3 regions of the Paenibacillus polymyxa M1 genome follow, and region 2 is predicted to be linked to each of the others. Evidence: riboswitches for the same ligand, from Rfam matches in the RefSeq annotation. Region 2 holds a riboswitch; each other region holds the start of a gene.
What was found. Region 2 has a riboswitch for cobalamin ahead of cobJ (precorrin-3B C(17)-methyltransferase). Riboswitches for the same ligand answer to the same signal wherever they lie in the genome.
Positions count from the first base shown of each region.

Region 1: another riboswitch for cobalamin. It lies ahead of PPM_RS06625 (ABC transporter substrate-binding protein); the one in region 2 lies ahead of cobJ (precorrin-3B C(17)-methyltransferase).
Region 3: another riboswitch for cobalamin. It lies ahead of PPM_RS25580 (ABC transporter substrate-binding protein); the one in region 2 lies ahead of cobJ (precorrin-3B C(17)-methyltransferase).

Region 1 is NC_017542.1:1,516,063-1,526,332, reverse strand. Features, by position in the region: gene PPM_RS06655 (cobyric acid synthase) at 1-1,339, opposite strand, end outside; gene cobS (adenosylcobinamide-GDP ribazoletransferase) at 1,378-2,247, opposite strand; gene cobU (bifunctional adenosylcobinamide kinase/adenosylcobinamide-phosphate guanylyltransferase) at 2,244-2,804, opposite strand; gene cobT (nicotinate-nucleotide--dimethylbenzimidazole phosphoribosyltransferase) at 2,801-3,871, opposite strand; gene PPM_RS06635 (ABC transporter ATP-binding protein) at 3,914-4,750, opposite strand; gene PPM_RS06630 (FecCD family ABC transporter permease) at 4,747-5,793, opposite strand; gene PPM_RS06625 (ABC transporter substrate-binding protein) at 5,790-6,797, opposite strand; cobalamin riboswitch at 7,005-7,216, opposite strand; gene PPM_RS06620 (histidine phosphatase family protein) at 7,317-8,069, opposite strand; gene cbiB (adenosylcobinamide-phosphate synthase CbiB) at 8,084-9,055, opposite strand; gene cobD (threonine-phosphate decarboxylase CobD) at 9,045-10,145, opposite strand.
Region 2 is NC_017542.1:5,462,656-5,472,925, forward strand. Features, by position in the region: gene PPM_RS24555 (sirohydrochlorin chelatase) at 1-635, opposite strand, end outside; gene cobJ (precorrin-3B C(17)-methyltransferase) at 728-2,536, opposite strand; cobalamin riboswitch at 2,844-3,031, opposite strand; gene PPM_RS24570 (TIGR00730 family Rossman fold protein) at 3,088-3,642, opposite strand; gene PPM_RS24575 (uroporphyrinogen-III synthase) at 3,841-4,698, opposite strand; gene PPM_RS24580 (GerAB/ArcD/ProY family transporter) at 4,800-5,957, opposite strand; gene PPM_RS24585 (hypothetical protein) at 6,001-6,225, opposite strand; gene PPM_RS24590 (Ger(x)C family spore germination protein) at 6,218-7,435, opposite strand; gene PPM_RS24595 (spore germination protein) at 7,435-9,063, opposite strand; gene PPM_RS24600 (hypothetical protein) at 9,243-9,581, opposite strand; gene PPM_RS24605 (pirin family protein) at 9,597-10,270, opposite strand, start outside.
Region 3 is NC_017542.1:5,689,268-5,699,537, reverse strand. Features, by position in the region: gene PPM_RS25585 (nucleobase:cation symporter-2 family protein) at 1-1,211, shown strand, start outside; cobalamin riboswitch at 1,817-2,021, shown strand; gene PPM_RS25580 (ABC transporter substrate-binding protein) at 2,240-3,823, shown strand; gene nikB (nickel ABC transporter permease) at 3,839-4,768, shown strand; gene nikC (nickel transporter permease) at 4,783-5,598, shown strand; gene PPM_RS25565 (ATP-binding cassette domain-containing protein) at 5,598-6,503, shown strand; gene PPM_RS25560 (ABC transporter ATP-binding protein) at 6,500-7,279, shown strand; gene nikA (nickel ABC transporter substrate-binding protein) at 7,422-9,059, shown strand; gene nikB (nickel ABC transporter permease subunit NikB) at 9,094-10,038, shown strand; gene nikC (nickel ABC transporter permease subunit NikC) at 10,038-10,270, shown strand, end outside.

The sequences.
Region 1 (10,270 bases), 1.9 Mb from region 2:
TTTTCATATTCGTTGAGTCTGGAGTCCTGTCTATAGATACATGTGGTTCCGTGACATACTCCGTAACACCCATATGTATTTCATAACCTTCAATGATTGGCTTGACGGCAGAACCTGAATCAGGTGCAGCGCTTAGCAAAAGCGGGCAATGATTAGACAGGGTTCCTTGAACACGCACGGTTTGCTTTTCCTTTAAGAAGGTCGTGGATAGAGCTAGCCATCCTAATCCATCTGCCTGCTGCGGCAACCCAGATTCGACGGCATCGGGGTCAAATAGCGCTGTGCCCAGCATCTGATAGCCCCCACAAATACCAACCAGTTGCGTGCGTCCCGTCTTCATAGCCTCTCGAATGTCTTCCTCCAGCCCTCTTTCACGCAATTCCAGCAGGTCTCCGATGGTGTCTTTGGTTCCCGGTAAGATAATAGCGTCCGGTACGCCCAATTGTCCGGCCTCTGTGACATAACGTACGCTCACGTCAGGCTCTACAGCCAGAGCATCCGTGTCCGTAAAATTGGAAATACGCGGATATCGTATCACCGCAATATCTAATTCTTTATCTTTTGCTGACCGCTTAGGCTTCTTGTCCAGTACGACCGAGTCCTCTGCTTCAATACGAATGTCCGGTAAATAGGGCAATACACCGAGTACAGGAATACCTGTCCGTTCTTCCAACCAGTCTAATCCCGGTTGAAGCAGGGACAAATCGCCTCTGAATTTGTTAATGATAAATCCACGGATACGCTGTACTTCATGGGGTTCTAGCAATTCGATAGTCCCTACCAGAGAGGCAAAGACACCGCCCCGGTCGATATCCGAAACCAGCAGTACTGGAGCATCCGCCCAGCCTGCAAGGTTCATATTTACAATATCGCGGTCCTTTAAATTAATCTCTGCTGGGCTGCCCGCCCCTTCCATAAGCACAATATCATAGGTATCACGCAGCCGATTCAGCGCATCCATAACGGTATGCTTGGCTTGTGGCAAAAAATCCTTTCGGTAATCAGAGGCGCTCATATAGGCATAAGGTACACCGTGTACAACAATTTGTGAGTGCATGTCCTTGACTGGCTTAATCAGAATTGGATTCATATCGGTCGTCGCCTCAATACCACAGGCTTCTGCCTGCACACCCTGAGCACGTCCAATTTCCTTGCCGTCCTCAGTAACATAAGAGTTTAACGCCATATTTTGTGACTTAAACGGTGCGGGACGATAGCCGTCCTGCAGAAAGATCCGGCACAGCGCAGTCGTTACTACGCTTTTGCCCACATCCGACGCTGTTCCTTGAAGCATCAATATAGCTGCCGGGTTCGTGCGGGACGGTTCGAAAGTTGACAATTGCCTCTTCCCCTTTAACGAATTCATTTCAAATTGGGTCACAACCCGTACAAAATGACAATAAACAGCAACAAAACCGTCTCCAGCAATTCGTTCAAAGCTCCGTATATATCCCCCGTAAGTCCCCCAAGGCGAGGGTTAATACGGTTTGCAACAAAGGTTCCAGCTCCGTAGGCCAAAAGCGGAAGCAATGCAAATCCTAGCCAGATTGGAAAAGACCCAGAATTCGAAAGATGCATCTGTAAGTATGCCCCTGCTAACGATAGGCCCCCTGCTTCCTCTGTTACTGTAGCTAAACCTGCAAATATATATTGCCCTACAGCAGCGCATAGCGTCACTAATACTGCCCAGAATACGGCCAGTCCGACACGTTTACCATTCATATCAGCAAAACGCGCCGCCAGCCCATCATCGTTACGGGCTTTAGGCCAGCGCCTCATCGCATGTACCATAAACCAACGGCTCCAAACCATCGGAAGTATCAGCAAGCCGGACGCATTTCGCTCAACCAGCACGGTATACAACAAAGAAGCCTTGAGCATGAGTAGCAGTACACAAGCAATAACACCCATTGCTCCTACACGGCTATCCTTCATAATTTCCAGCATCCGTTCACGGGACCTGTAGCTAAACAAGGCATCAGCCGCATCCATCCACCCGTCCAGATGCAGTCCGCCCGTCAACCACACCCAGACAGCAAGGGTAAGAATCGCACATGGCACTGGTGGCAGAACCATAGCCGTAAGCGCCGCAAAGCTCCAAACGATAATGGCAATAACCAATCCAACCAGCGGATAATAACTTGTACTGCGTTTCAGCAACTCCGGGGAAAAATCCAGCTCCGCCTTGACCGGTAGACGGGATAAAAATTGAAAAGCCGCAGCAACAGCCTGACGTTCACTGCTCATAGCTTATATTCCAACTGTTTAAGTTCTACGGGGATACCCGCCGTTACTAAAAAAACTTCATCACAAAGACGGGCAATCCGCTGATTCATAACTCCGCTCAAATCCCGGTACAGCCTTCCAAGCGGATACTCTGGTACAATACCGTCACCGACCTCATTGGTTACGATGACGAGCGATCCCGGATACTGCTCCACAGCTGCCGCCAGTTCATCCATGGCGGCTCTGGCGGCAGTTTCACCGTCCTCGCCTGCGGCCAGCAGTACGTTCGACAGCCACAGGGTCAGGCAGTCGACCAGCACCATAGGCGCAGGCTGCGACGCTTGAGCACCGCCAAGCTTTCGCAGCAGCTCCGGCAGCGCCTGCGCTTCCTCCAGCGTCTGCCAGTCATACCCGGCAGAATCGCGCTGGAGCCGATGAAGGGCGATGCGCTCCTTCATCTCCACATCATAGGCTTGGGCCGTTGCAATGTAGCAGGCGCGCGGCGCGCGCGCCATGCATAATCGCTCGGCAAAGCCGCTTTTTCCGCTGCGTGCCCCGCCGGTCACGAGCGCCTTCATCGCTGCGCGGCTCCCTGACCGTCCGATACGCCTGCATCGGCAAAGGTCGCCATTTCGCGCATAATGCGGCACGCCGCATCAATCAGGTGCAAGCTCAGCGCACCGCCCGTGCCCTCCCCGAGCCGCATGTCCAGATGGAGCATGGGCTCCAGCTTGAGCTGGCGAAGCACCGCCGCGTGTCCGCGCTCGTCCGAGGCGTGCGAAGCAAGCATGTACGCCGCGCTTGCAGGCGCAATTGCGCGTGCAGCGAGAGCAGCCGCGCCGGAAATAAAGCCGTCCAGCACCACTGGACAGCGATGTGCGGCTGCGCCGAGGATGACGCCTGCCAGGGCGGCAATCTCCAGACCGCCGACCTTGGTCAGCACGTCAAGCGCGTCATTGGCATCCGGCTGATTCACCTCCAATGCGCGGCAGACAACGGCTATTTTACGGGTAAGTCCCGCCGAATCTACACCTGTCCCCCGGCCTACGATAACTTCCGGCTCAAGCCCGGTGAGCGCACACACGACCGCAGCGCTGGCTGTCGTATTCCCGATGCCCAGCTCTCCGGTAACGAATAGCCGTGTGCCACCTTTAACCGCTTCTGCTACAGCTTCAGCTCCGGCCAAAACTGCTTGTTCCGCTTCCGTACGCAGCATGGCTGGCCCTTTAGCCATATTCGAAGTGCCCATGCGCACCTTACGATTCACCAAACTCGGGTGAGAGACATCCGCATTCACGCCAACATCTACTACCTGGACATCAGCGCCCGCATGACGTGCCAGCACATTAATTGCTGCGCCGCCTGACAGCATGTTATACAGCATTTGCTGCGTAACCTCAGCTGGAAAGGCGCTAACTCCCTCTTCACACACACCATGATCCGCAGCCATGACCATCACCGTTTTACGATCAAATTCAGGCTTATCCACGCCAGTAATTCCTGCTAACTGGATGGCCAAACTCTCCAGCTTTCCAAGACTTCCAGGTGGCTTCGTTAATTGGTCCAAATGTGCTGAAGCTGCCGAAGCCGCCACTCCATCCGGCTGGGCAATGCTATCGATCAGCTGACGCAGCTTGTCGTTCATATCTTCCACTCCCTGCTCTTTTTTTAGTATGTTCCCAATCTCCTATTGGTCTGCTGTAGACGCAGCGCTTCTGCGCAGCAAGAGCTGCGGCACACCGCTATCGGGATGCGGAAGCATCACAGGCTCAACACCATATACACGACGAATCCGGTCCTCTGTTAGCAAATCCGATGAAGTACCCAATCCTTCAACCATTCCATCCTTAAGTACAAGCAAATTATCGCAAAACTGTGCCGCCAAATTAAGATCATGCAGGACAGCAATGATTGTCACGCCCGTTTCTTGGCGCCATTCTGCCAGCAACTCCATAAATTCAAGCTGATAGCGCAAATCCAGATAAGTCGTAGGTTCGTCCAGCAGCAATACCTGTGGCTCCTGTACCATCACCTTTGCTAATGCTACACGCTGTCGCTGTCCCCCACTCAAGCGGTCCAATGTTCTGTCGGCCAGTGAAGTTAGACTCAATCGCGCTAGGACCCGATCCGTAATCGCCTCCACATCAACTCCCTTTTCCCTGCCTAGCCAGTCCTGATGAGGAAACCGTCCCATTTCTATAACTTCCCTGACGGTGTATCCCACTGGAGGAATTCCCTCCTGCTGGAGTACGGCTACAAGTTGAGAAAGCTCTTTTCTGCTGTAGCTACCGACCTTTTTACCATAGATATGAACACTTCCAGAAGTCGGCTGATCTACGCCAGAAAGCAGATGCAGCAACGTCGATTTTCCACTCCCATTCGGACCAATGATCCCCCACCAAGCTCCTTCGTCTACGTTCCAGCTAATATTCTTCAACACATGGAACTTTCCATAAGCACGGGTCAGGCCTGCTACCTCTAGCGCCCGATCATACACCTTCTGTAATTCACTTTGTTTGGTCACAACAGATCCCCCCTGCGTAGCTTCTTGTTCCGGTACAGGAGATACGCGAAGAATGGTGCCCCAACAAAGGCCGTCATAACGCCCAGAGGAATTTCCATTGGGGCCAACAACGTGCGAGCCGCCGTATCTGCCCAAGCCATAAAAATAGCTCCACCCAGTGCAGATAACGGAACAATCATCCGGTAATCGGGACCTGCCATCAGACGAATGATATGAGGCACAACAAGTCCAACAAAGCCAATGACTCCACATACCGAGACAGCGGCAGCTGTCAGCAAGGTAGATATGATCAGGACAGATAGCTTCGTCGCATCTACATGAACCCCCATATGAGCCGCTTGACGTTCTCCCAAAGCCAGAATATTCAGCACCCGTGCCCGGTTCCATAGAAACACCAGCCCAACGATCACGTAAGGTAAAAGAATTCCCGTATATGACCAACCTCGCAGACTGAGACTTCCCATCGTCCAGTACAATATTTCATTGACTGTTTCCTTCGACATGGCTGCCAGAAAAGAAACAATGGCTCCCCCAAAAAATTGCATCACCACACCTGATAAAATGAGGCTTTGGGTCGGAATTTTCCCACCTTCACGCGCCAACGTCAACACCATCCACAGCGTCAGCATGCCGGTTATAAATGCAACTAGCGGAAGCGTCCATATACCCACAAATGAAAATTGAAGCCCCCAATAAATCAGTACTGCTGCTCCGACCGAAGCTCCCGAGGATACCCCAAGGGTATACGGATCAGCCAAGGGATTACGCAACACACCCTGAAATCCGGCTCCCGCCAGCGCCAGCGCTGCTCCAACCAACATTCCCAGTAACACCCGTGGCAATCTGACCTTCAAAATGATCTGCTCTGAGGATGTATTCCAATCCGGTGTAAACGTATCACCTAACCACGGTAGGTGGTTGATCAAAATACCTGTGATCTGGCTGACCGGAAGACTGACCGAGCCGATGCCAAGACAGAGTAGCAGCGTCAGCAGCAGCAAGACAAGACCTGTCCCCCCAAAACCGATCAGTCTACGGTTCATTTGAAAATTTCAGGGTACACGCCCTTAGCCACTTCCTTGAGCCCTTCCGTTACGCGTGGCCCCGGACGACTGATCAAATTATCATCCACGGCAAATACACGATGGTTACGAACAGCCGATATTTGATCCCATCCACTGCGAGCTTTAATGATATCTCCGAGGGTCTGGCCTGTTTTGTCGTCCTTCACACTTTTACTGTACAAAATCACGTCAGGGTTTGCAGCTATAATATTTTCCTCACTGATTTGGTACCACCCCTTCTGCGTAGCACCTACATTTTCACCACCTGCTAATGTAATCAGCTCGTCCATAAACTCGCCTTTACCCACTGTCCAGCCTGGTGAAAACTCGACGTATACCCGCAGCTTCTGCCCTTTGCCGATATTTTTAACTCCTTCTTTCACTTCTGCTACATCTGCTCTCATCTTGTCAGTCACCGCTCTCGCTTCTTTCTGATGATCGGTGATTTTCCCATACAATTCGATGTTAGCTATGACATCTTCAACTGTTTTCGGTTCAGTTTTAAAAATCATAATTCCCATGTCACGCAGCTTAGTCGTAGCCTGTTCACTAAGTGAAATCCCTGCAAAAACAACTTCCGGGTTCGCAGCAATGATCGCCTCTTCGTTCGGTTTCATAATACCGCCCATTTTAGGCTTTTTCGTAGCTGCCTCCGGGTAATCAGAGTAGTCGGATACACCAACAATTTCCTTATCCAGTCCGATAGCGAACAGCGCCTCGGTTTCTGCCGGGGAGACGGAAACGATCTTATCCGGTGCTTTTTTAAATGTAAATTCCTGTCCTGTTGCATCCTTAAGCGTTAGCGGGTAAACCGTTTTGCCCGGAGGCACTTGTGCGGTTACGGTCTGTCCCGGCTGCTGTGAAGAAGCTTGGCCCTCTTTATTTTGTGCATTTTTTCCATTCGCGCCACATGCACTCAGCCCAACTGCCAATATCAGCGCCAATAGACCTGTAGTCCATACCTTTATTTTTTTTCCTGCCATGATTTGCACCCTTTCATACAAAAATCGTTAAGAGCGTTACTTGAACTTCATCCGATATTTTCTCATTCCAGCCTTCTTTTCCTATCAAAAACCCCCGCATCCTCATATCAGGACACAGGGGTCACGTTAGCACAGATCGTGCGCAGGCGGGCAGCTTCTTTCCGCATGGACAGTCACTGCGAACACGTCATCCTTTCCTCGAAGGATTATGGTGACAGGCGGACGGGCAGGTATCCTGACTTATGGAAAATGCATGTCCTGATATTCTTTCATATGCTTGGCGGCACATAAAACAGGGCTAATGAGCATGTTTCCATTTACAGTGGCGGGACCGCGTCGGACTCACACCGACTTCCCTTTTAACAGCGCAATAAAGGAAAGCAAGTTCCTCACATAGCGCCGACCTCGTCTGCTGGATATTTGATGTAGTGGTAGTCAAGCCGTTCTTTTACTTGATGATTATAGGTTAAAAAGAGTTAGCTTACAACCCAAGCAGTCGCTTTATTCGCCTTGTTTAACCTAATGAGAAAGCAATCTTGCTATACAATTGTGCGGTCCTGTCAACCTTAACTGAATCCTAAATGCTTCTCCCGGCTTCGGATTCAGACTCCAAAAATCATGGCCAGGCATAAGCATACAAGCCAACTGACGAATTACACCACCATGCGTGACAATCAAAACAGAGGACGGCGCAGCATTCGACTCCATTGGCTGAACTTCCAAAGCAATGCGCCACGCAAACAGAGAGTCTAGGAATTCACGCAGACGATTCACAAAATGAATCCAAGGCTCTCCTCCAGGTGGGGTGAATTGTTGCGGCTCATCAATCCAAGCGCGATACAACGCCACATCCTTAAGCATGTCATACGTTTTTCCATCCCACTCACCAAAGTGAAGTTCTCGCAGATGTGGTTCCATGATAGGAGGCATAGCAGAGAGGGAACATTCAGACGTCAATGCTGACTCCGGCAAAATGATCTGCAAGGTCTGGCGACATCGCATCAAGTCGCTGCAATAGATTCGAGCAAAGGAATGTCCCTGCAATTTTTTCTGTAAAGTCTTTAACTCCTGCTCTGCTCCCGACAGCAAACCCAAGTCGGCATGTCCCAGATATCGATGTTCCTTATTCCATAAGGTCGTGCCATGACGAACTAGCACGAGCTCCATGTCCCACTGCAGATCTTCTTTAGCATCATTCGGCTTACTAACCTGTTGTGAGTTCGGACTTGGTGCACTTTCTCGCACTCTTTTTCCTTCTGTATCTTGTTTCAAAATCGTGTCACTCCTCACTGCATCCATCCCAAGGCAAAACACCCTGCAGCTCCCATCAAACATAACCCTACAAACATAGTGGATACGGCGAACATCAGCCGGATCGTATGCCGGATATCCTTCGACTCCAGCGGTCGTATCCCTTCGCCCATATATGCCCGAAAGGAGCGTATGCCGTGATACACATTATAGCCACCGAGACGAATCCCTAGGGCACCTGCCACCGCTGATTCGGGAAATCCGCTATTTGGGCTTGGATGCAGACGGGCATCCCGCTTGATTGTCCGCCAGCTTCTTGCAGCATCCAGCCGATACAACCACGACGCTATCACTAGCATAACTGCTGTCATGCGAGCCGGAATGTAGTTAGCTACATCATCCAGCCGTGCCGAGGCCCAGCCTAAATGCAGGTACTTTTCATTTTTGTAGCCAACCATTGAATCGAGCGTGTTTACGGCACGATATGCCAGTGCCAAGGGTGCTCCCCCGATCAGGGCATAAAAAAGCGGGGAAATAATGGCGTCCACGATATTTTCAGCGACCGTTTCGACGGTACCGCGCACAATTTCGGGCTCGTCAAGCTGCTGCGTATCCCTTCCGACAATCATGCCTAGCTCCCGACGTGCCCCAGTCAGGTCATTCGCCTGCAACGCTCGGTATACTGCCATCCCTGCGTCCTTTAGACCTTTGGAAGCAATCGTAGTTGCAATCAGAACAATTTCTACAACGACAGACAACCACGGGTGAATCCAGGCAAGCACACGCAACAGCCCCCAGGCAAGCACAAAGGAACCCCCAGCCACAATAAATGGAAGCAGTATGCCCGCACGTTTCAGTCCTCGGTCACTGCGGACCTTACGGCGAATCGCTTTTTCCAATGCTGAAATGGCATGTCCCATCCCGATGACTGGATGCGGCAACCATCTCGGATCACCGATTAGCCTGTCCAGCAGATAGGCTGCCATGATAACCAAGCTAACGATCACGCCGCTCCTCCTCCAGCACTTCACTCAGTGCAGACAGCAGCATATTGTTGGCTTCGGCGTCCTTAACCGCAATTCGAAAATGGCTCGCTGACAGTCCAGGATACATGGCACAGCTACGTATAAGAATCCCGCGTTGTCCAAGCGCCTGCTGAATAGCCGATGCACTCCACGTTCCCGGCGCCCTTGCTAGCACGTAATTGGCTTCGCCGGGAACGACACCACAGCCCCATTCCGCCAAGGCAGCCAGTAAGCGACTGCGCTCCGTAGCAATCAGTTCCTGTGTGCGGCGCTCATAAGCTTGCCCACTTCTCAGACACGCCTCTCCAGCCAGCAACGCCAGTCCATTAACGCTCCAGGTCACCTGTTTGGCCGTCATTTGCCGGATATAGTCCGGATGAGCAATCGCATAGCCCAATCGTAAGCCAGGAATGGCATAAAATTTGGTCATCGATCGGATCAAAATCACATGAGGATAGCGTTCCAGCACAGGCAATAATGAGATTTGCCGTTCCAGTGGGATAAAATCAATAAAGGCTTCATCCACCACTAACACGGTACCCGTTCTGCCAGCCGCCTCTGCCAGTTCATATAGCTCCTGCTCACCATATTGCACACCGTTTGGATTATTCGGCTGCCCAAGGAACAATACATCTACCTGCTCCATGAGCTGAAGGATGTCCTCCACGTCTGCCTTCCATTGAAGCGAAGCCTTCCCGTATACCCGATGGATCTCGGCTCCGAATTTGCCAGCCAGCTCGGCATATTCCGAAAAACACGGCTCCACTGTACCCACACGCTTGGGTGCCAGCCCTAATAGCAAGAGCGCCATGCTTTCAGCCGCGCCGTTACCGATGCTCAAAGCCTCCGGTGGAACCTGCAGCCGCCGTGCCAGCATATTTTTAAAATGGCGGTGTCCAGGGTCTGGATAGCGAATCACCGTGTCCAATGAGCTTTGCAGCGCCTCAAGCACCTCCGGTGGCGGACCGAGCGGATTAATATTCGCACTAAAATCCACAAAATCCGCAGCAGCTCCACCAAATGTCGCGGCAGCCGTCTCCCTGTCCCCGCCATGACCGTAAACCTCTATCATTGCCTCTCATCCTTTCCGGCCGTTTCCAATCATTTAGATCCATTATGAGGCTGCTTTTTGCGTCCCGTCAATGCAAATGAGCTTTTGTACATGGCTCACTTGGGTTACAATAGAGGGAGGCACAC
Region 2 (10,270 bases):
AACAGAAAATACGGAAGCACGATAATCTTTTTGGCCCCCAATCGTACACAACGCTCCAATCCATCGGGAAAAGAAGGCTGCGTCACACCGATAAAGCTGCTTTCTATCCATGTATAAGAAAGCTTCTCCCACAGCATACGGGTGATTTTGAAAAAGTCACTGTTCGCATCTGGATCGCTACTTCCGCGTCCTAATACAAGTACCGCTGTCTCTTCGTTGGATACCTCGGCAGATGCCTCCACCGTGCTATGCATCCCCGCTGGAACGGCAACCGGACGGGTCTCTTTCAAGCGGTCCAGCAGTATGCTAACGATTTTCTCGTGAACGCCAATCGGGCGTCCGTATACAAATTCCACCTGCGGATATTTTGCCTTTGCCCGATCAATAGCCATCGGGATATCAATTTTGGCGTGCACTGCTGCGAACAAAATAATCGGAATAAGAACGACACGTGTCGCCCCTTTCTCCACACACGCCTGTACTCCTTCGGCAATACTAGGGCGTGCCAACTCTAGGAAACAGGTCTCTACACACGTACCTGGCGCCCGATCTGCCACCGCCTGTGCAAATTCCAGCAGTTCCTGATTACCCTCTGGGTCCCGACTTCCATGTCCAACCAACAATATTGCATCCACTGCTGTTTGTTCCTCCTCATTTATAGGGATAGTCTACATACGCCCTATTTTATATATATGCTTGTATCCGGTTCATCAAGCCTACCAACCGACTAATCACCACAAACCGCGTTCACTTCTACTGTTGCCGGTGCATCTTCATGCCGGAAACCCGCAACGATGCCTACACGTTTGAAAAACTTATGAAAACGCTCGTTCGGATGCCCTTTTTCCTTGTATTCAGCGATAATACTCTCCACGATGTCCGTAATCTGATCACCCGGAATTCCTTCCGCTACGGACTGAGCGGCATGAGCATTACGGCCGAATTTTTTGCCGCCGAGGAAAAGATCATATCCTCCCTTGCGGTAGACAATTCCGATATCCTCCAGTACCGCTCCATAGCAGGCCATGCCGCATCCGTTCAAAGCAATGCTCGTTTCCTTGGGTGCCTGTAATCCGCCGAGTACAACCTGTAGGTGCTCAGCCACAGGCACTGCGTCATCCTTCTCCATATTGCAGAAGTCGCATGCCTTGACCTTAAACACATCGCCGATCGGCATGACAATGAATTGTTCATCCCGCAACTGTCCGACCAGTTCCTCGGGGTCTAGGCACGGCACGCGCAGCACAATCTGATGATCTGGCGTGTATTCCAGCTCGCCGTCATCACCCGCTACCTCGGCGAGCAGTGCCATCTGCCGAGCAGTGAACTTCTTGTTTCCCACGCCCGGGGAAACCCCCACTTCAAACAGCGCTGGCTTGCCAAAGCCGCCTGGTGCCTTCCCAGCCGCAGCTCCTGCTCCGGCCCCTGCTGCCGTTCCAACGGCGCTCTGGGCGGTAGGCGCTTGCCCGCTCCAGCGAGCGTTGGCTTCGCCTGGCAGCTTGCCGCCAACAGCAAGGCGACCGAGCGCCTCTGCTGCCAGCGATGCTGGGGCCGCTCCGGTTTGCTTCGCAGGCGTCACCTGTACAGCAGCCATCGCTTGCGGACGTGCTTGCGTCGCAACCGCAGCACCGCTCGCGGAAGGCTCAGTAGGCGCAGTCAGAGTTCCGCCTCCCTGCGGTGCACTCAGCGCGCGATCCTCTTGCGCGCCCAGCGACCACGGCTCCGCTTCCGTGCGAAGCCGCTGATGCGGTTTGAGCACCTGTTCGGTCGCGTCCAGCGTGTATTTACGCTGATAGCCGCGTGGAGTCACGATTAAGCCGTCATACACTGTCGTCGAGGAATTGCCGATGATTACGGTCGTCAGCATCCCGATATCATGGTTCAGCATATCTTCCAGCGTCGTCACAATAACCTGCTGACGTTCACGATAAGCACTCTTCACCAGCCCAACCGGAGTCTGCGGATCACGGTAACGAAGCAAAATGGACTGCGTCTCCACAATCTGGCGGGTACGCCGACCACTACGCGGGTTGTATAATGCAATCACAAAATCAGCCGAAGCCGCAGCTTCTACACGCTTCACGATTGTTTCCCACGGGGTCAGATGATCACTCAAACTGATCGTGCAAGCATCATGCATAACTGGCGCTCCCAATAACGAAGCACAGGATTGAATAGCCGAGATCCCCGGCACAACTTCCACCTCAACCCCGTCCTCGCGACGCCAGCCTTTTTGCATCAGCACTTCGTACACTAGCCCTGCCATGCCATAGACCCCAGCATCTCCACTGGAAATGACGGCTACCTTCTTGCCCATCTCTGCTTGGCGAACCGCCTCCTGCGCACGGCTTACTTCCTCTGTCATCCCTGTGCGTACAATCTCCTGTCCGTTCAACAAGGGACAGATCAAATCAACGTAGGTATTGTAGCCGATAATGACCTCACTTTCGGCCAGCGCATCCAATGCACGTTTTGTGATATGTTCCATATCTCCTGGTCCAAATCCAATCACTAGCAATTTTCCTAATGGGCTCATCGTGCTCCTCCTATCATCCTTTTCAGGGCAGCTATACTATCTATTTCAATAATTTGTGGCATCCTGTAACTCGAAAAAACCCCATCCTGCCCGGATGGGGTTCCTATGTACGTATCTCTCTCATCAGACGAAACAGCGTAAGAGGACAGTCTTGTCTTCCTCCAGCCTGCCGTTGTTTTCCATCTGTTTTGTTTGCGCTTCAAACGCTGCTGCACGTTCATATCCACGCAAACCTGTAACCAACATGGAAAAAGCAACGTGTGCCTGATTTCCTGATTTCGTACACCCATCCTCTCCGCGAAGGTTAACGGTGCATACAGATCAAGGTAGGTCTCCTGGCTTGGCATCAACGGATTCTTTCGTCTTCCCCGTTTTGTACGAGTGACCATTTAAAAGAATCCTCTTCCTTACAGTGGCGGGACCGCTCGGGACTTGCACCCGATTCCCTGTTACCCTTTGCTCAACCGCAAAGGCACCTTGTCTGTCCGCTATTTGATTATGGGTCTTATCATAACCTTGCCTCAATCAGTTGTGCAAGCACGAAAAAAGCTTTATTTCAAGTTCTCTGCCTTATTTTTCAGCATATGCAGCAATTCATCCGGGTCCGCAGAGATACTCAGTAGTGCTGGATGATCAGCTCCGGTAAACCCTTCCTGCACGCTATGACGTACCATTTCTATCAACGGGTCAAAATATCCATTCACATTCAGCAGCCCAATGGGCTTGCGATGTATGCCGATTTGCGCCCAGCACAATACCTCGAACAACTCCTCAAAGGTTCCCAAGCCACCCGGAAGGGCTATAAACGCATCGGCCATCTCACTCATCGCCGCTTTACGTTCATGCATGCTTGCTACCTCAATAAACTCGGTAACTCCCTGATGAATGATCTCTGCATCGAATAACAGGGTGGGCATAATGCCGGTGACCTGACCGTCACCCGCCAGCAGTTCATCCGCTACTTTACCCATCAGCCCCCTGCTGGAGCCACCATAAATTAGACGGATATGCTGGCGAGCCATAGCTTCACCCAGCTTGCCTGCGGCCTCAACATATACCGATGAATGTCCAGGTCTGGACCCTGCAAATACACAAATAGAATTCATAAACGTCTCAGCTCCTGTCCTCAATATCATGCATCGAAACTTATTCATTATATTAGATAAATATTTTCGCTATAACAAAAAACTTTGTCGATGCATGTCCAACAAAAAAAGATAAAGACCTCGAAGGCCCTTATCTCTATTTTACTCTGTATTCGTAAATATAAGTTCATTTTAGCTTACTGCATTATCATTTCTAGCTCATTTCAAATGACCGTTCACGCTCTTCAGACCACAGCCATTCACCGAATCACTATGTTCAAAATATTTGCCCAGCTCCACCATCATCGCACCCATGCGCTCTTCAGTTGGAAACACGACTCGTTCAATCCCTTCTTCCAAAATGGATTGTGCGGTCACCTTGCCTACCGAAACAGCAATTACATCTTCACGAAAAGCTTCCAGTAAATCCTCAAATCGATTTTGCCCTCTCGCATATTGGGCCAAGAACCGGATTTGTGGGCCACTCGTGAACGTAACGGCATCAATCGTACGGTTTATAACATCATCTAGTAACGCCTGCAATTTTGCTTCTTCAGGTGGGATATGCTTATAAGGAAGTACTTGGCGGGTCACTGCGCCCTGCTTATCCAGCCACTCTACCAACCGGGGGGCCGGGTCTCCATGCAGTTGCAACAGCACTTCCTTCCCCTTCAGATCATATGGGCCAAAGGCCCGTGTCAATCCGATCAAACTTCCGTCCTCGTCCCGTACTGCTGGCGTAAAGCCACGCTTTTTGAGTCCATTGACCGTCTTGTAGCCCCGTGCTGCAATGTTGGAGGATTGCAGCAGCTCTATAATCTGCTCGGCCACGCCCATATCCTCCGCCATATCGAACAGAGCATCCAGTCCCATACCGGTCGTGAAGATGTACCAGTCCGGAGGGTTCTTCACCCACGATACAACAGCGTTGCGCAGCTCGATATCATCTAGAAAAACAGTCCCCTGGGCCGGACGCTCTACTGGCTCGCCCCCCATCTTCATAACTAGCAGTGCCATTTCTTCTGCTTTACGGGGACCGGCAAGAGCGACTCTCTTACCTGCCATGCGTTGTGCCATGCTGTTGCCTCCCTTGTAGAAGTCATATTTCTTTCTACCAAGTATACAATCAGAGAGGCAAAACACAAATAAGAATTACTTTTTCGATAAATATAGTAATCTTATAAGTGGGTGTGTCCTGTTTCGCTTTCCTGCTGGCCTTCTTTCTGATCACTTCTATCCCTCTCCCTACCAGATGAGGACTTATCATCGTTGCCACTCCCTTTAAATTTGGGCCGTAGCAACATCCACAGCAAGAAGGGCATGAATACAAAAAAAATGACCATCACCGCAGTCCATTCCCGGCTAAAATCATAAATTTGTACGATATTGGAGAACAGCATAAACGAACAGACATAACCTAACAAACCTACGGGCCAAACCATCAGACTCCCCCAGACATGGGCAAACATACGCTTTACCGCCAAACTGGTAACGTACAGATCAACTCCAATCTTCGTAAGAAAGGTGGGTACGGTCAGTGCTGCCACGAACAAGTCGAACCGATCCAGGAAGTCCGTTAGCTGCAACTGACGCACCAGTTCATACGATGGATAAAACAGTCGTGACAAGATAGGAACTCCAATCACTAACTCCGACAGCAACACCAGCATGATCAGAATAGCGGTTCCGAGTAAATGCCCAAACCATGCACTACGTCCATTATAGCTCTTCCCAGAAATCACAAAGGGAACGATCATGATATCGGCCATATATCCGAGCATGCGCCAGCTACCCTTGATCACTCCATCTACCTCCGGATGTAAATAGGGTCTCAGCATTGAAAAATCCATATTACCTCCAAAAAAAAGCGGCATAGTCAACAGCGTCACAATCAACAACGGGACAAAAATCTCGGTCATATTGATGAGTGTACTCATTCCACCTTTAACCATAAATACCATAGTCAATAGCACAATAAGAGATACGACCACAATCGGAGTCAGCGGCAAAAGCACCACCTCCACCAGATCGGTAATAATCCTCAAATCCCGCGCAAAAATGATCAGGAATAAAATAAGGTAAATTGCAAGCAGTAAACGCCCCAGCACAGGGTGAGAGCTTACCATCGCCTGCATCAGATCCTGATCAGGAAAGCGCCGCTTGAGTCTCAACATCGCCCAAATCGGCAAGCATAGCACAATAGCTGCAATTACACAGGTCCAGTAGGCATGCTGATTCGCGTGATCTGCTGCCTGCGCTGGAGCATGTATAAGAGTAATACCGACCTCCATTAATATACCAAGCAGCACAATTTGTCTGGTTGTGAACTGTTTCATGCAGGTACATCCTCCTTTTTCCCGCAGGCATCCATTACACGATTTACAACACGGTGGGGAGCCACATGTCAATAAATCGGGTCAGCCAAGTAGCCACATAAACAGTGCTCTTCGTCGATGTGCCGTAAATCCAGATACCAATGCTAATGACATACAGTACGCGGGAGACCCAGCGATTGACGGCAGGTGCATTGCTAATACGTTTACGGTCAATCAGATACATGAAGAGCATAGCCAGCAATAAAGGTAATAGAAATACTTTATTCATTCTGGATTTGCTCCTTTTTGACCCCGAATGGTTTGGTGACCGCACCGATATTCTCAATATGGACGACCGGATCTATGGTGACCTCCACCTTGGGATACAATTGCTCCCACTGAGGTTTAATCCGTTTCCACTCATCCGGGTGATTCGTAATTATAGCCCGGCCCAAGCCAAGCACGTCTGAATGATACTTTTGCTGGATTTCCTTGACGGCCTCTCCCAGCTCCCTCTTGATTTCCTCGACCGTCTGCTGCTCCAGCCACTTCAAATTTTCCTCTCTGGAAATATCGAAGCTCGTCTCATTTTCCTTCACATTCCCATTGCAGTTCATATGAATAGTCATTCGAATTTCGTTCCCCCGAATAAAGGGCTTGATATGGACTTTATTTTCGATGAGGTGCACAGATATGTAACCTCTACCTTTGGGAGGGGGGATAAAAATTTCTGTTTCCTTGGCTTGCTCCATACCCAACAGTAGAAACCGGCTGAGGTGATTATCAATAACCCCTGTTAACCTGTCTTGTCGAAAGACAGCCAGTCCATCGACCTGAATATTTGTCTTCTTGTCTTTAAGACTATCAGGCCCATTCTTCACCAGAGACATTACCGGCACTACCGGATCAATGCCTTCCAGCAGGACGGAATTCATCAGCAATTTAACGGAACGAGGGTTCTTCATATAGGAAAAGTTGAGCTCACGCACCATTTCCGCTGGATATTGCTCAATCGGAGCATCTGCCTGAAGCATTTCCATCGCTGACCCCTTTGTGATAACAACAAGGGAAGACAGGCGGTTCTGCGGAATACGTGCAATGACATCCATCATTTTGTTAATCCCTTCTCGTGCCAGCGTCTCCCCGAGCAGCAGCACCCGTCGATGAGAATAATTCAGCGTCCGCGAAACCTCTCGCTGTTCCTCAGTACTTGCTCCCCGAAAGCTTGGACCTGTTTTGGACTCCAGGTAGTAGGACTTCGTACCACTTGTACCTCCCCCTCCTCCTGTGCTGCCCGAAGATCCGAGCTGTCCGGGCAGAGCAATTTGCATCGTTACCCGGTATTGATCGCCTTCCTTATCAAGCCCGGTCCCCATCACAAAGGCCACATCATTCACTTCACGACGATCCCAACATCCTCCCAAAAGAACAGAACAAAGCAGTAGACAACAGAGTACAGCTGCTTTACGCATTTGCTGTGTATTCGATGTGGGCTTCATCACCATCCCTCCTCGGTTTTAGGCGATCCATTCATCTCTTTCTTCGCTCGTTTGTTGTTGTCTTTACCAATCCATGAAGGACGTTTGGTCATTTTCCACCAAGGTGCACGGACGATAATATCCTTTTGATCCATATGGTTGTACGGGCTATATCCACTCATATAAGGGACACCAAACGATGTTAGCTTGGTTAGATGCGTAGCAATCAGCGTTGTCGCAATAATGATGCCAAACAATCCAAATAAACCAGCCATCAGCATGATTGGAAATCGCAGCAGACGAACCGTAATGGCAAAATTAAAACGCGGTATGGTAAACGAGGCAATACCTGTGAGCGACACAACAATGACTATTGGCGCCGATACGATCCCTGCCTGTACTGCGGCCTGCCCAATAACGAGCGCGCCCAGGATACTGACGGCCTGACCGACCGTTTTGGGGAGACGAATCCCAGCTTCTCGCAACGCCTCAAAGGAAATCTCCATCATCAACGCTTCCACCAGTGCTGGAAAAGGGATGGATTCCCGAGCCGCCGCAATACTCAAGATGAGCGTCGTCGGCAGCATATCATGATGATAGGTTGTCACCGCTACATATAATGCTGGCAGAAAGAGAGCCATGATGAGAAAAAGAAACCGAATCCAGCGCACCATATTACTGATGAAGAAGCGCTCGTAATAATCCTCGCTCGCTTGCATCATCTGCCACATCGTGACTGGTCCAATCAGGGCAAAAGGCGTTCCGTCCACAAAAATGGCAAATCGTCCTTCCAGTAATTGCGCGGTGACGGTATCCGGACGTTCAGTGTATTCCATTTGCGGAAACGGCGAATATGGGTGATCCTCGATCAGTTCCTCAATATATCCAGTCTCCAGAACACCATCAATTTTAATATCGCTGAGGCGCTTTTTAACATCCTCCACCAGCTTCGGATCTATGATCCCTTCAATATAGGTAAGGACGACACTCGTTTGGGTTTCTGTTCCGAGGGTCATGCTGTGCATCTTGAGCTTGGAGGTCTTCAGCTTGAATCGTAGCAGTGCCGTATTCACGCGAAGTGTCTCAGTGAAGCCCTCACGCGGCCCGCGAATAACAGCTTCAGTCTGCGGTTCCTCCACGCCACGGCGGACGCCCCCCTTGGCGCTGAAAATATAAGCACGAGGCGTGCCATCTACGAACAGAGCGGCATTGCCGTCCAGTATCGCTGCCGATACCATCTTCCATTCGTCCATCGTTTTGGTCTGGGACATGGAAATACGAGTCTCATCCAGCGGCTCCAATTTGCCATTCACTTCAGGGTCCTTGAGCATCATGCCCAAGATGACAGGCCGCAGGATATGATCCTGCAAATCTTCTGATTTTACCGTACCTTCGAAATATGCCAACAATCCTTTTCGTTCAGGGGAAATCATGAGCTCTCGGTAGACGATATCAGAGCATTCCTTGAAAATACCACGCAATGCGACCCTATTGTCTTCCAGACTGCTGCGCAGTGGCTCTTCTAGCCATGAAGACTCCGGCAGCCCTTTAGGCATACGAGAAGAATTTCGTGTTTTGCGCTCACCGGCTGGAATCGCTCTCTGGCTCCACGGTAGCTTTGGCAACTTGGGAAAGCGCCCTTTCTTCATCGTTAGTCCCCCCTTTACGAATAAGCCGATCAGGTAATATGACCTATAGGATGTACCAGCCTGCAAAGGATTATGTATCCAATGAACTCACCATCTTGAACACATAACAAAAAGACCCTGCAATGATGCAGAGCCTTCGAAAATCGATTATACATCCGAACATTTATGATTAAGAAGATTTAGTCTCCCCAATACTCCTCGGGATGGTATTCAATCTCAGAACCAGCTTCAAACGTAAGCTCACCGATCTGATCATGATACTGCACACTTTCCGGGGTGACGTAATACCAATGCTTTACCACGGGTCCACCGTCTGCGGGCGTTACAAAACGAAATACGTTCAGCTCCTCGCTGAAACGCACAATCGCCTCCGCTGCCTCACGCGGCAACTCTTGAAGCGTGAAGCGAAACACGCCGTTCGCCAATTCCAAACGACAATCAAAACGCTGCTTGCGGCTGTCAGCAAAGCTTCGCCCCGTGACAGCATGCTTGATCAGCCATGTTTCCTGCTGCGCCATTGTAAGCACCTCCTTTTAGGGTAAATCAATCAGCATATAAAAAACAGAATCTTCTGCCTTCAGTGATAGATTCGGCTCCTCCTCTATACGAGCAGAATCACGCCCTTGCAGAAGATGTTCACCATTCACACGCAGTGAGCCCTCGATGACGAACAAGAACACGCGCCGACCCTCGGCCTGTGTAAATTCTACTTGTTCCCCGGGCTGAAGCTTGCTTAAATAAATCGTTAAATCCTGATTGATTGAAGCTATTTCACCCTCCGTGCCTGGTACACGCTTTCCAGCAACGACAGGCAGAAGCTGACCGTGCAGACGCTCCGTATTGAACGCTGTAGTCTCATAGGAAGGTTGCAATCCTCTCGTGTGCGGACTAAACCACAATTGCAGCAGACTGACATCCTCGGTTTGCGAAGCGTTGTGCTCCGTATGAATGATGCCGCGGCCCGCTGACATTCGCTGAATGCCTCCAAAACGGGTCACCGCCACATGTCCACGGTTGTCTTCATGACGCAGCTCCCCATACAGCACAATGGAGACAATCTCCATATCGCTGTGCGGATGCGCCCCAAAGCCCCGGCCCGGTGTGATGACATCGTCATTACAGACACGCATAGGACCAAACGCTGTATTGTTCTCATCCTGATACTCCGCAAATGAAAAGCTGTGGCTCCCCCGCAGCCATCCCTTAT
Region 3 (10,270 bases), 230 kb from region 2:
TTCACCTGACGCCAGCCCAGATGGCCTATCTAGTGGCTGCTGATTTATTCACTTGCGGGATTGCTACATTATTACAGATTATGGGCACACGCTTTTTTGGAAGTAGATTGCCTGTCATTTTGGGCTGTACGTTTACGGCAGTAGGACCCATTATCGCAATTGCTTCGACCTCAAATCTGGCGACAGCGTACGGTGCCATCATTTTGTCCGGTATATTTGTGGTGCTTGCGGCACCGCTATATGGCAAACTGTTACGCTTTTTCCCAACAGTGGTTACCGGCTCGGTCGTTACGATTATCGGTCTATCCCTTATTCCGGTGGCGATGAACAATGTAGCGGGTGGTCAGGGCAGCGCGGATTTTGGACAGCCGCGTAATTTGCTGCTGGCACTGGTTACACTACTGGTTATTCTGCTTGTCAATCGAGTAGCTAAGGGCTTTTTACGCTCGATTTCCGTACTTATTGGTCTGTTCGCAGGTACTGTAGTCGCCTATGTGATGGGAATGGTGCACTTTGCTCCCGTAGCGGATGCTTCATGGGTGAGTATTGCGCAGCCGTTTTATTTTGGTAAGCCAGAATTCAGCATTATGGCGGTATGCACGATGATTATCGTCAATATTGTCAGCATGGTCGAGTCTACGGGGGTTTATCTGGCAGTAGGTAAAGCGATTGATCAGAAGGTGGAACAAAAGCAAATCGTCAATGGACTTCGTTCGGAGGGGCTTGCGATTATGCTGGGCGGTATTTTTAATGCGTTCCCTTACACGGCCTTCTCGCAAAATGTGGGTCTGATCTCGCTAACTCGCGTCAAATCGCGTAACGTTATTTTTGCTGCGGGCGGCATCATGGTCGTTCTCGGTTTGCTGCCTAAGCTGGCTGCCTTGACGACAGTGATTCCTAACGCTGTGCTGGGCGGGGCAATGATCGTCATGTTTGGCTCGGTTGCTGCATCAGGTATGTCTATTTTGTCAGAAGTAGATCTGCGGAAGGAAAGCAATCTGCTGATCGCAGCATGCAGTATTGCTGTAGGCCTAGGCTCAGCTGTTCTGCCGCAAATGTTTGACCAACTGCCTAGCTTTGCCAAAATGCTGCTGCAAAATGGTATTGTATCGGGCTCGATTACGGCAATTGTCTTGAACATCGTTTTGGCAAGAAAACAGGGTGAATCGGTCAAAGGCGTAAATGTCTCGGAGGTTCCACAGAAGGTTTGATGAATAGGAAATAGATAAAAACAGCCGGAAAGAGGACGTAGCCTCTTTTCCGGCTGTTTGGCATGGGGTTACCCAGAGCGGATTATAGTGGTGGATGTTTTCGGACCATGGCGCAGCTTCCCGAAAGGGGGTGAAGCCGATGGTCACACTTGTGTCGTGCTACGATGTGTTGCGTTGGATGGTTACGTTACTAAGCCTGGTGTTTAGTATTCGTAAACTTTATCGCTGGCTGCGTCGGAAATTTCGGAACAAGCGAAAACCCACCGCTTGATTAGGTTAGGCGCCTAACGGTGGGTTTAGCTAAGCATTTAGCGCGCCGTGGTGATCCACAGCCTTTCAAATCCTAGGAGTCTTTGCCGTTGGCGCGGCGAAGGCTCTTTTTAGTATACGGATACGGTGGATATCTCTATACCTAATTTTAGCACGTGAATTGCGTGCATGCAATGAATAGTCACAGCCTTGATTCTCATCGTATCATTCAAATTTAAAATATTACGCTGCATTTGTTGACAAGCCAGTAGCAACAAAATAAGATAATCCTAATTCGTAATAAAAAGGAATAAAGGAAGAAAACAGGTGTGAGCCGGACAACTCTATATACGAGGTTTTGTTGAGACGATGTAGATAGTTGTTGAGCGTGTTCACTTAAAAGGGAAGTTCGGTAGATTCCGACACGGACCCGCCACTGTAAACAGGCATCAGCAGGGTACTGCTGGAGCTTTCAGAATAGCCACTGGAACTGTGAGGAACCGGGAAGGCCTGAAAGATAAGCCTGGAGTCAGGAGACCTGCCTGTTTTGACATCACTGTCAGACCCACGGGATGCTGGGGAGGTGGTTAGGCGTGCTGCATACGGAATGTCTGAAACCGATCTGATCCCTTCTATGTTTTTGGAGTTGGCTTTGAGGTGAGTTTTGACATTTTATAATGAAAGCATTTCTGACTGCTGGTCAAGTGGTTGGGAATGCTTTTTTCGCGTTTTGCGTTAGGTTTATACGATATTTTACAAGATAGAGGAGGACATGTGGGATGATAGGCAATCGTAATAGGCGTTCATGGTTCATATGTACAGGATTGCTGCTGCTGATGGCAGTTATGGCTCTTTCGGGATGCGGCACAGCCACGAAGACGGAGGATAGCTCAGGCAAGGGTGAGAATACGCCTGCACAACAGACTCCAGCAGGTAAAAAGCTGGTGATGGCGTATACGTGGAAACCGTCAGGCGTCGATCCGCATGGAGACAATAGCTGGGATGTGATGCGTTCCGGTGCCGGTGAGACACTCATTCGTTTGAATGAAAAGTTGGAGCCTGTGGCTTGGCTAGCCAAGGAATGGAAGCACGACAGTCCTAACGTGTGGACGTTCAGCTTGCAGGATAAGGTCACTTTTCATGATGGAAAGAGTATGGATGCAGTAAGCGTAAAAGCATCTTTGCTGCGCTCTATCGAGAAAAGTCACCTGGCGAAGGATTTACTGGATGTGAAGTCCATTGATGTAAATGGCCCGCTGACGTTGAAAATTACGACAAACCAACCGAATGCAGCGCTGGCATCCAATCTGGCTGATCCGTCAACAATCGTGCTGGATGTGGAATCCATGAAAGATGAGCAGAGCTACCCTGCAATGACAGGTGCTTTTAAAATCAAAGCCTTTAACAAGGATCAATCCTTGGTCGTAGAGCGTTATGACGGATATTGGGGCGAAAAGGCACGACTGGCTGAAGCAACGATGAAATTCATTACGGACGGTAATTCGCGCCTGATGGCGTTGCAATCCGGTGAGGTAGATGTAGCGACGGATATTCCGGTAGATAACGCAGGGGTATTAAAAAAGAACGACAAGCTACAAGTGCTGTCGGCTCCGTCCTTGCGTACCCATATGATTGTGTACAACATGGAATCGCCTGTGTTCAAGGATGCGACCAACCGTAAGGTGGTGGACAGTCTGATTCCGCGCGCATCCATTGTGAGCGCCGTCATGAGGGGCTTCGGTACGGAGGCAAGCAGCCCGTTTCCGAGTATCCTTCCCTTCGGTAAGATTGAGCGCAAAGCATTGAACGGAACGGCAGAGCAGTTGTTGACGAAGGATGGCTGGCAAAAGGATGCCCAAGGCACATGGTCCAAGCAGGGCAAGCCATTCGAGGTTACGCTGCTGACCTTCCCTCAGCGTCCGGAGCTATCCGTCATGGCTGAGGTTATTCAGAGCCAGTTGCTGAATGAGGGAATCCAGGTCAAAATTCGCAAGGTGGAAAATATCGACGAGGCGTTGACCAAAAACGATTGGGATTTTGCTATGTACAGCATGCTCACGGCCCATACAGGGGAACCGCAGTATTTTATGGACATGTTCTACTCCTCTACAAGTGAAGCTAATGTAAGCCGTTATGCTTCCAAACCGCTGGAGGATATTCTTAACAGCCTGAAGTTGGCAAAGGATACCGCACAGCGTAATGCGGTAACACTGCAAGCGCTGGATATCATCAATACAGACTTGCCGCAGTCGTTCATTGTACACCCTGACAATGTGTTTGGCGTGAAAAAAGGGGTAGAGGGCTTTACGCCGCATCCGATCGAGTATTACTACATTACAGCGCAATCTGATATTGCGGAATAACGAGCTACGTATCCTATGATTCGTTTTATACTGGAACGTGTGGCGCAGCTGCCCATCATTGTATTCGTTGTATCCACGCTGACTTTTGTACTGATGAGGCTGGCCCCTGGTGACCCTGCCCTCATTTTGCTCACCGCGCATAATGTTCCTGCTTCTGGGGAGGCGCTGACCGCGCTGCGAAACGAACTGGGCTTGAATGAGCCGCTTCATATTCAATATATGAACTGGCTGCGGGATGTGTTCACGGGACATTGGGGAACCTCATATGTGTCCAAGGAGTCGGTGCTAAACGAACTGTGGAGCAGACTACCCGCTACGGTGGAGCTAGCTTTGGCGGGCTTTGCCGTCATGACGGTGCTTACGCTTGGGATGGGCCTGGCTGCCTCGCTAAAAGTCAGCGGTCCACTAGATCGTCTGGGCAGGCTGTTCGCTTTGCTAGGATCGTCGATCCCTTCTTTTTGGCTTGGTTTTCTGCTAATCTATCTATTTTCCGTTCGCTTGGGCTGGCTCCCATCCATGGGAAGGGAGGACTGGACACATTTAGTACTCCCAGCGCTGACGCTTGGTGCAGGATTGGGAACGGTGCAAGCTCGTGTATTGCGCGCTCAAATGCTGGAGCTGAGTGACCGCAATTTTGTGAAGGCAGCGAGGGCTCGCGGTTTTTCCCGTATGCATATTCTCTTTTTTGAGCTATTTAAACATGCCGTTCTGCCAATGGTTACGCTGTTAGGTACGAATCTATCATTTATGCTGGCAGGTAACGTCATCGTAGAGACCATTTTTTCATGGCCAGGGTTGGGCAAGTATTTTATAGATGCAATTACGCAGCGGGATTACCCGGTGATTCAGGGATATGTTATGTTTGCTGCATTTTTAATTGTAGGTGTTCAGTGTTTGGTGGATGTGGTCCAGACGGTGATAGATCCAAGGCTGCGTTTGCGTTAAGGGGGAAGCTGAAAATGAAAAAGATACGGCTTTCCTTTAGAGGAAGCTTGCTGACAGGGGGCGCACTGTTTGGCCTGATCGTGCTGCTCGGATTGCTGGCTCCATGGGCCGCCCCTCATGATCCTCTGCATGTGGATCTTCTGAACCGTTTGGCACCACCCAGTCGGAAATATCCTTTTGGTACGGATCATCTGGGTCGGGATGTGCTGTCACGGCTCATTTACGGGATTCGGACGAGTGTGCTAATCGCTTGTGCGATTACGGTAGCTACGCTGTGTATCAGTCTGCCCACAGGCTTGCTCATTGGTTATGTGCGAGGGCGCGTGGATCAGTTGATTATGCGGGGAATCGACGGCGTACTGGCTTTTCCTGATATTATTTTAACGGTAGCGATTGTGGGTATTTTGGGGCCGGGTTTCGTCAACATGACTCTAGCGATTATTGCGGTACGGTGGGCGGGCTATGTCCGCTATATCCGTAGTTTGGTTCAAAAAGCTTGCCAGGAGGACTATGTACGGTATGCCCGTTTGTTCGGTAATTCACACGTGCGCATACTAAGGCGTTATGTATTGCCACAAGTATGGCCGCAATTGTTGGTTTATACGGTATGGGATATCGGACGCGTGGTGTTAATGATCGCTGGGCTCTCCTTTCTTGGACTGGGTGTACAGCCGCCCAAGCCAGAGTGGGGTGTGATGCTGCATGATGCAACCTCGTATTTTCAGGTGGCTCCGCATGTTATGATCTTCCCGGGTTTGGCGATTATGCTATTTGTGCTTGCCTGCCAGCTTCTGGGTGATCATTTTTCGGAAAAGGAGGCGGCAAAATAGTGGGGGAGCGACCAGTCACGGGGCGAAAGGACACGATAGAGCAAGCATACATGCAAAAACCGTTGTTACACGTGGAACATTTGGAGATTTGCCGTACAGGTGTAAGAGCCAGCGGAAGCGAAAGCAAACCGCTATTACGGGATGTGAACTTTTCCGTCTACCCAGGGGAAATTGTAGCCTTGACTGGGCCAAGTGGATGCGGCAAAAGCCTGACCGCACACGCAATCGCGGGTATGCTGGACCCAGGTGTTGGTGTTACGCAAGGGTGCATCTACTATAACGGGGAAGACATTATCCCGTTCCATGAACAGCGCTGGCAAAGACTGCGCCGTGGGGAAATTGCCCTGCTCATTCAGCAATCGCTGAGCGGGCTGAATCCGATCCGTACCGTCCGTGCCCAGCTGACGGATACGCTTAGACTGAACGGGGGGCGCCTGATGCGCGCCCAGAAGGAGCTGGGGCAAGCTGATGCTGCCCCGTCCCACACTGCATCGCAGCCCCAGGGTGTGCTGTCACGGATGCGGCTGATGCTAAATCGTGTCACAGAGCTGGCTGGAGGCCGTACTATTCCAGGGCAGGAATCCTATTTGTGTTCTCTGCTCCGCAAGGTCGGTTTTGCCGATCCTGAGCATATTCTGTCATCATATCCTTTTGAACTAAGCGGAGGTATGTGCCAAAGGGTACTGCTGGCTGCAATGTTAAGCTCTGGTCCGCGCCTCTTTATTGCCGACGAGCCTACTACAGCGCTGGATGTTATTAACCGCGACAAGGTTCTGGCCTTGCTTCTACAGTTGAGGGAAGATTTCGATCTCACGATTTTGTTAATTTCACATGATCGTCAGGGGATAAGCCGCATAGCAGATCGGGTGCTGGAGATGACCCCGGAAGGAAGGATGCAACCGTGATACTGGAATTGAAGAACGTCACCAAAGCTTACCCTGTCCGCAGACGGAGAAAAGGCTGGTTCAACACGAGACAGAGTGAGCAGCAGGCTATACAGAAAGTGAGTCTGGAATTACGACAGGGAGAATGCCTTGGATTGGTTGGAGAAAGCGGAAGTGGCAAAAGTACGCTGGCACAGTGTATTCTGGGGCTGGAGTCGTTGACCTCGGGGGAAATCTGGCTGGATCACCGGCCCATACATACTAGAAGGATGAAGGATATTCATCTGTACAAACGAATCCAGTTGGTTGCGCAGGACTCGGCCTCTTCACTGCATCCCCGTATGACCATTCAAGATATTTTGATGGAGCCGATCCGTAACTATTTTCCTAAGCGAAAGGTAAGGGCGCTGGATATCTGCCTTTCCTTACTGGAATCGGTAGGGTTGGAGGCTGACAGTCTGGGAAAATACCCTGCACAGCTAAGCGGTGGACAAAAACAGCGGGTGTGCATTGCTCGGGCGTTGGCGGTTGAACCAGAAATCATCCTGTTCGATGAATCGGTCGCCAATCTGGATACGACAACCCAGTCTTCCGTGCTAGACATGCTCAAAAGAATGCAACTCGAACGCCAGCTGTCCTATCTTTTTATCACTCATGATCTTCAGTCCACCCGTACGTTCTGTGATCGTGTTGCCGTCATGGTTCAGGGAGAGATCGTGGAAATATTTGAGGATTGGGATGAAGAACTATTGAAGCATGAATACACGCGTGCCCTATTTCAAACATTGGCGGATTAATCCATAAATTCAATATTATAAAAATTCAAAATAAATAATAGCTCTGCTTGCCGAATATTGTTGACAAAATATAATGTGGTACCTATTCTAAATATGATTATGATAATCATTATCACATATATAGAAAAGGGGAAATACATTGATGTCCGTTCGACACCGCAAGACTGCCACCCTTATGTTGGTGACACTCCTCTTATTATCCGTTATTCTGGGCTGCGCGAAGCAGGAGAACACACCTGCATCCACCTCTACTAACGGAGCTGCCAATGAAAAGTCGATCACGCTATCGTGGCCACGGGACATTGGTACAATGAATCCTCACGTATACAACCCTTCCCAACTTTTTGCACAATCCATGATTTATGAGCCGTTAGTCAGCTACAAGCAAGGAGGCAAGCTGGAGCCTGCTTTGGCTGAATCTTGGACCATATCCAAGGACGGCAAGACATATACGTTTAAGCTGCGTAAAGGTGTGAAATTTTCCGATGGAACGCTATTTAATGCAGCGATTGTCAAAAAGAACTTTGACGCTATTATGAAAAATGAGAAAACGCATAGCTGGCTTGGTATAGTAGGCGTTCTCGACAAAACTGAAGCTGTAGATGACAGTACATTCCGAATGACGCTCAAAGAGCCATACTACCCGGTTCTTCAAGATCTGTCTGTCGTTCGCCCGTTCCGTTTTTTGGGTGAAGCCGGGTTCCCGGATGATGGTGATACGTCCAAAGGAATTAAGAAACCTGTAGGTACAGGACCTTGGATGCTGGATGAATACAAGCAGGATGAGTATGCAACCTTTAAGCGTAATCCGAATTATTGGGGTACTGCACCGAAGGTGGACAAAATTACGGTCAAAATTATTCCCGATGGTGAAACACGTGTAATGGCCTTTGAAAAAGGCGACCTGGATCTGATTTATGGAGAGGGTGTTATTAGCCTGGATGCTTTCAAACAGCTTCGCGACACGAATCAGTATGTTACTACGCTGTCCGAGCCTGTTGGCACAAGAAGCCTGTTGCTCAACTCGTCCAATCCCAAGCTGGCAGACCTTCGGGTACGTCTGGCACTCCAGCATGGATTTAACAAGCAGGCGATGGTGGAAGGCGTAACCTCAGGGCTGGAGGAAACAGCGGATACGGTTTTATCCAAAAACTACCCATATACAAATGTGGACTTACAGCCAATAGGCTATGATGTGGAAAAATCCAAAGCATTGTTGGATGAGGCTGGCTGGAAGCTGCCCGCAGGCGGCACAGTACGGGAGAAAGACGGACAACAGATGGATTTTGAGCTGATTTTCGACAAGACCGATCCGATCCAAAAGGCGATGGCTGAAACCATTCAGGCCGAATGGGGAGAGCTGGGTGTCAAAGTGAATCTGACCGGACTGGAGCTGACGGTTCAAATCAAGCGGCTTAGATCCAACCAGTTTGATCTGTATTTCTGGTACAACTATGGTGCGCCTTATGATCCGCATTCCTTTATTAATGTTATTGCCAAGAAGAGCTTCGGAATTTCTGAGGTGCTGAGCGCCCTTCCCATGAAGAAGGATCTGGATCAGCAAGTACACGAAGCGCTCTCATCGACAGATGAAACCAAGCGTCAAGAACTGTATGCTTCGATTTTGAAGACGCTCCAAGAGCAATCTGCCATTGTGCCTATTTCGTATATTAAGAAAACGGCAGTGTATCAGAAAAAAATTACTAACTTTGTTTTCCCAGCTAATCGGGATGAGAATCCATTTGAGGGAATTGAAATTGGAAAGCAACTGAAACGGTGAGGTAACGTTAATTTATAGGATAGGAGGACAACTTATGATTAGCTATATCGGGAAGCGAATGGTAGCGGTCATTCCTATTGTTCTCTTTGCCACCCTCGTTACCTTTGCACTCATTCACATTTCACCGGTTGATCCGGCTGAAGCTTATTTGACGGCTGCTCATATTTATCCTACCCCGGAAGTTCTGGAGCAGAAAAGACATGAGTTCGGACTGGATCAGCCATTGCTGACACAGTATATGCATACAATTCAAAGAATCAGTCGGTTGGATTTTGGTACTTCGTATCTGACCAACAAGCCAGTGTGGGATGAGGTGAAGGCTCGATTGCCTGCCACTGTTGAGCTGGCATTAAGCAGCATGGCACTATCCATCGTTGTGAGCATCCCGTTAGGTGTATTGGCGGCGATGCGTAAAAATGGCTGGATCGACATACTGAGTCGGGGGATTTCGTATTTCGGGGCGTCAATTCCCCAGTTCTGGCTGGGATATTTGTTAATCTTCTTTTTCTCTGTCCGATTGGACTGGCTACCTGTAGAGGGTCGGGGAACGTGGCAGCATCTGGTGTTACCGACGTTGACTCTGTCGCTGGTTCTGATTGCTTTATATACGCGTCTGTTGCGATCCAGTGTGCTGGAACAGCTTCAGGAAACGTATGTACTGTATGCCAGAACTAGAGGAATACGCGAGCGGGTGATTATGCTCAAGCACATACTCAAAATGGCTATGACTCCGCTAATAACAAGTATGGGCATGAATATGGGCAAGTTGCTGACTGGAACGATTATTGTGGAGCAGGTGTTTTCATGGCCTGGGTTTGGCCGTTATTTTGTGGAAGCCATTTTTAACCGGGATATTCCCGTCATACAATGCTATGTGTTTCTGGCGGCATGCCTGTTCATCGTATGCAATTTGCTCGTTGATCTGGTGCAGTTGTATATGGACCCCCGAATTTCCTCGAAGGGACGAGCAGAGCAGTGATGATAAGGTTGCGTAAAATGTTCAAGGATCAAAAGGTAATCGTGGTTTGCTCTGTCGTGCTGGCAGCCCTTTTTATCATAATGGCGCTGGCTCCGTGGCTGGCTCCCCATGATCCCGTTAAGGTCAATTTACTGCATAAGCTGGAAGGTCCTTCAAAAGAGTATTGGCTGGGAACGGATCATCTGGGTCGGTGTAATCTATCCCGGCTGCTGTATGGAGCACGAATTTCGCT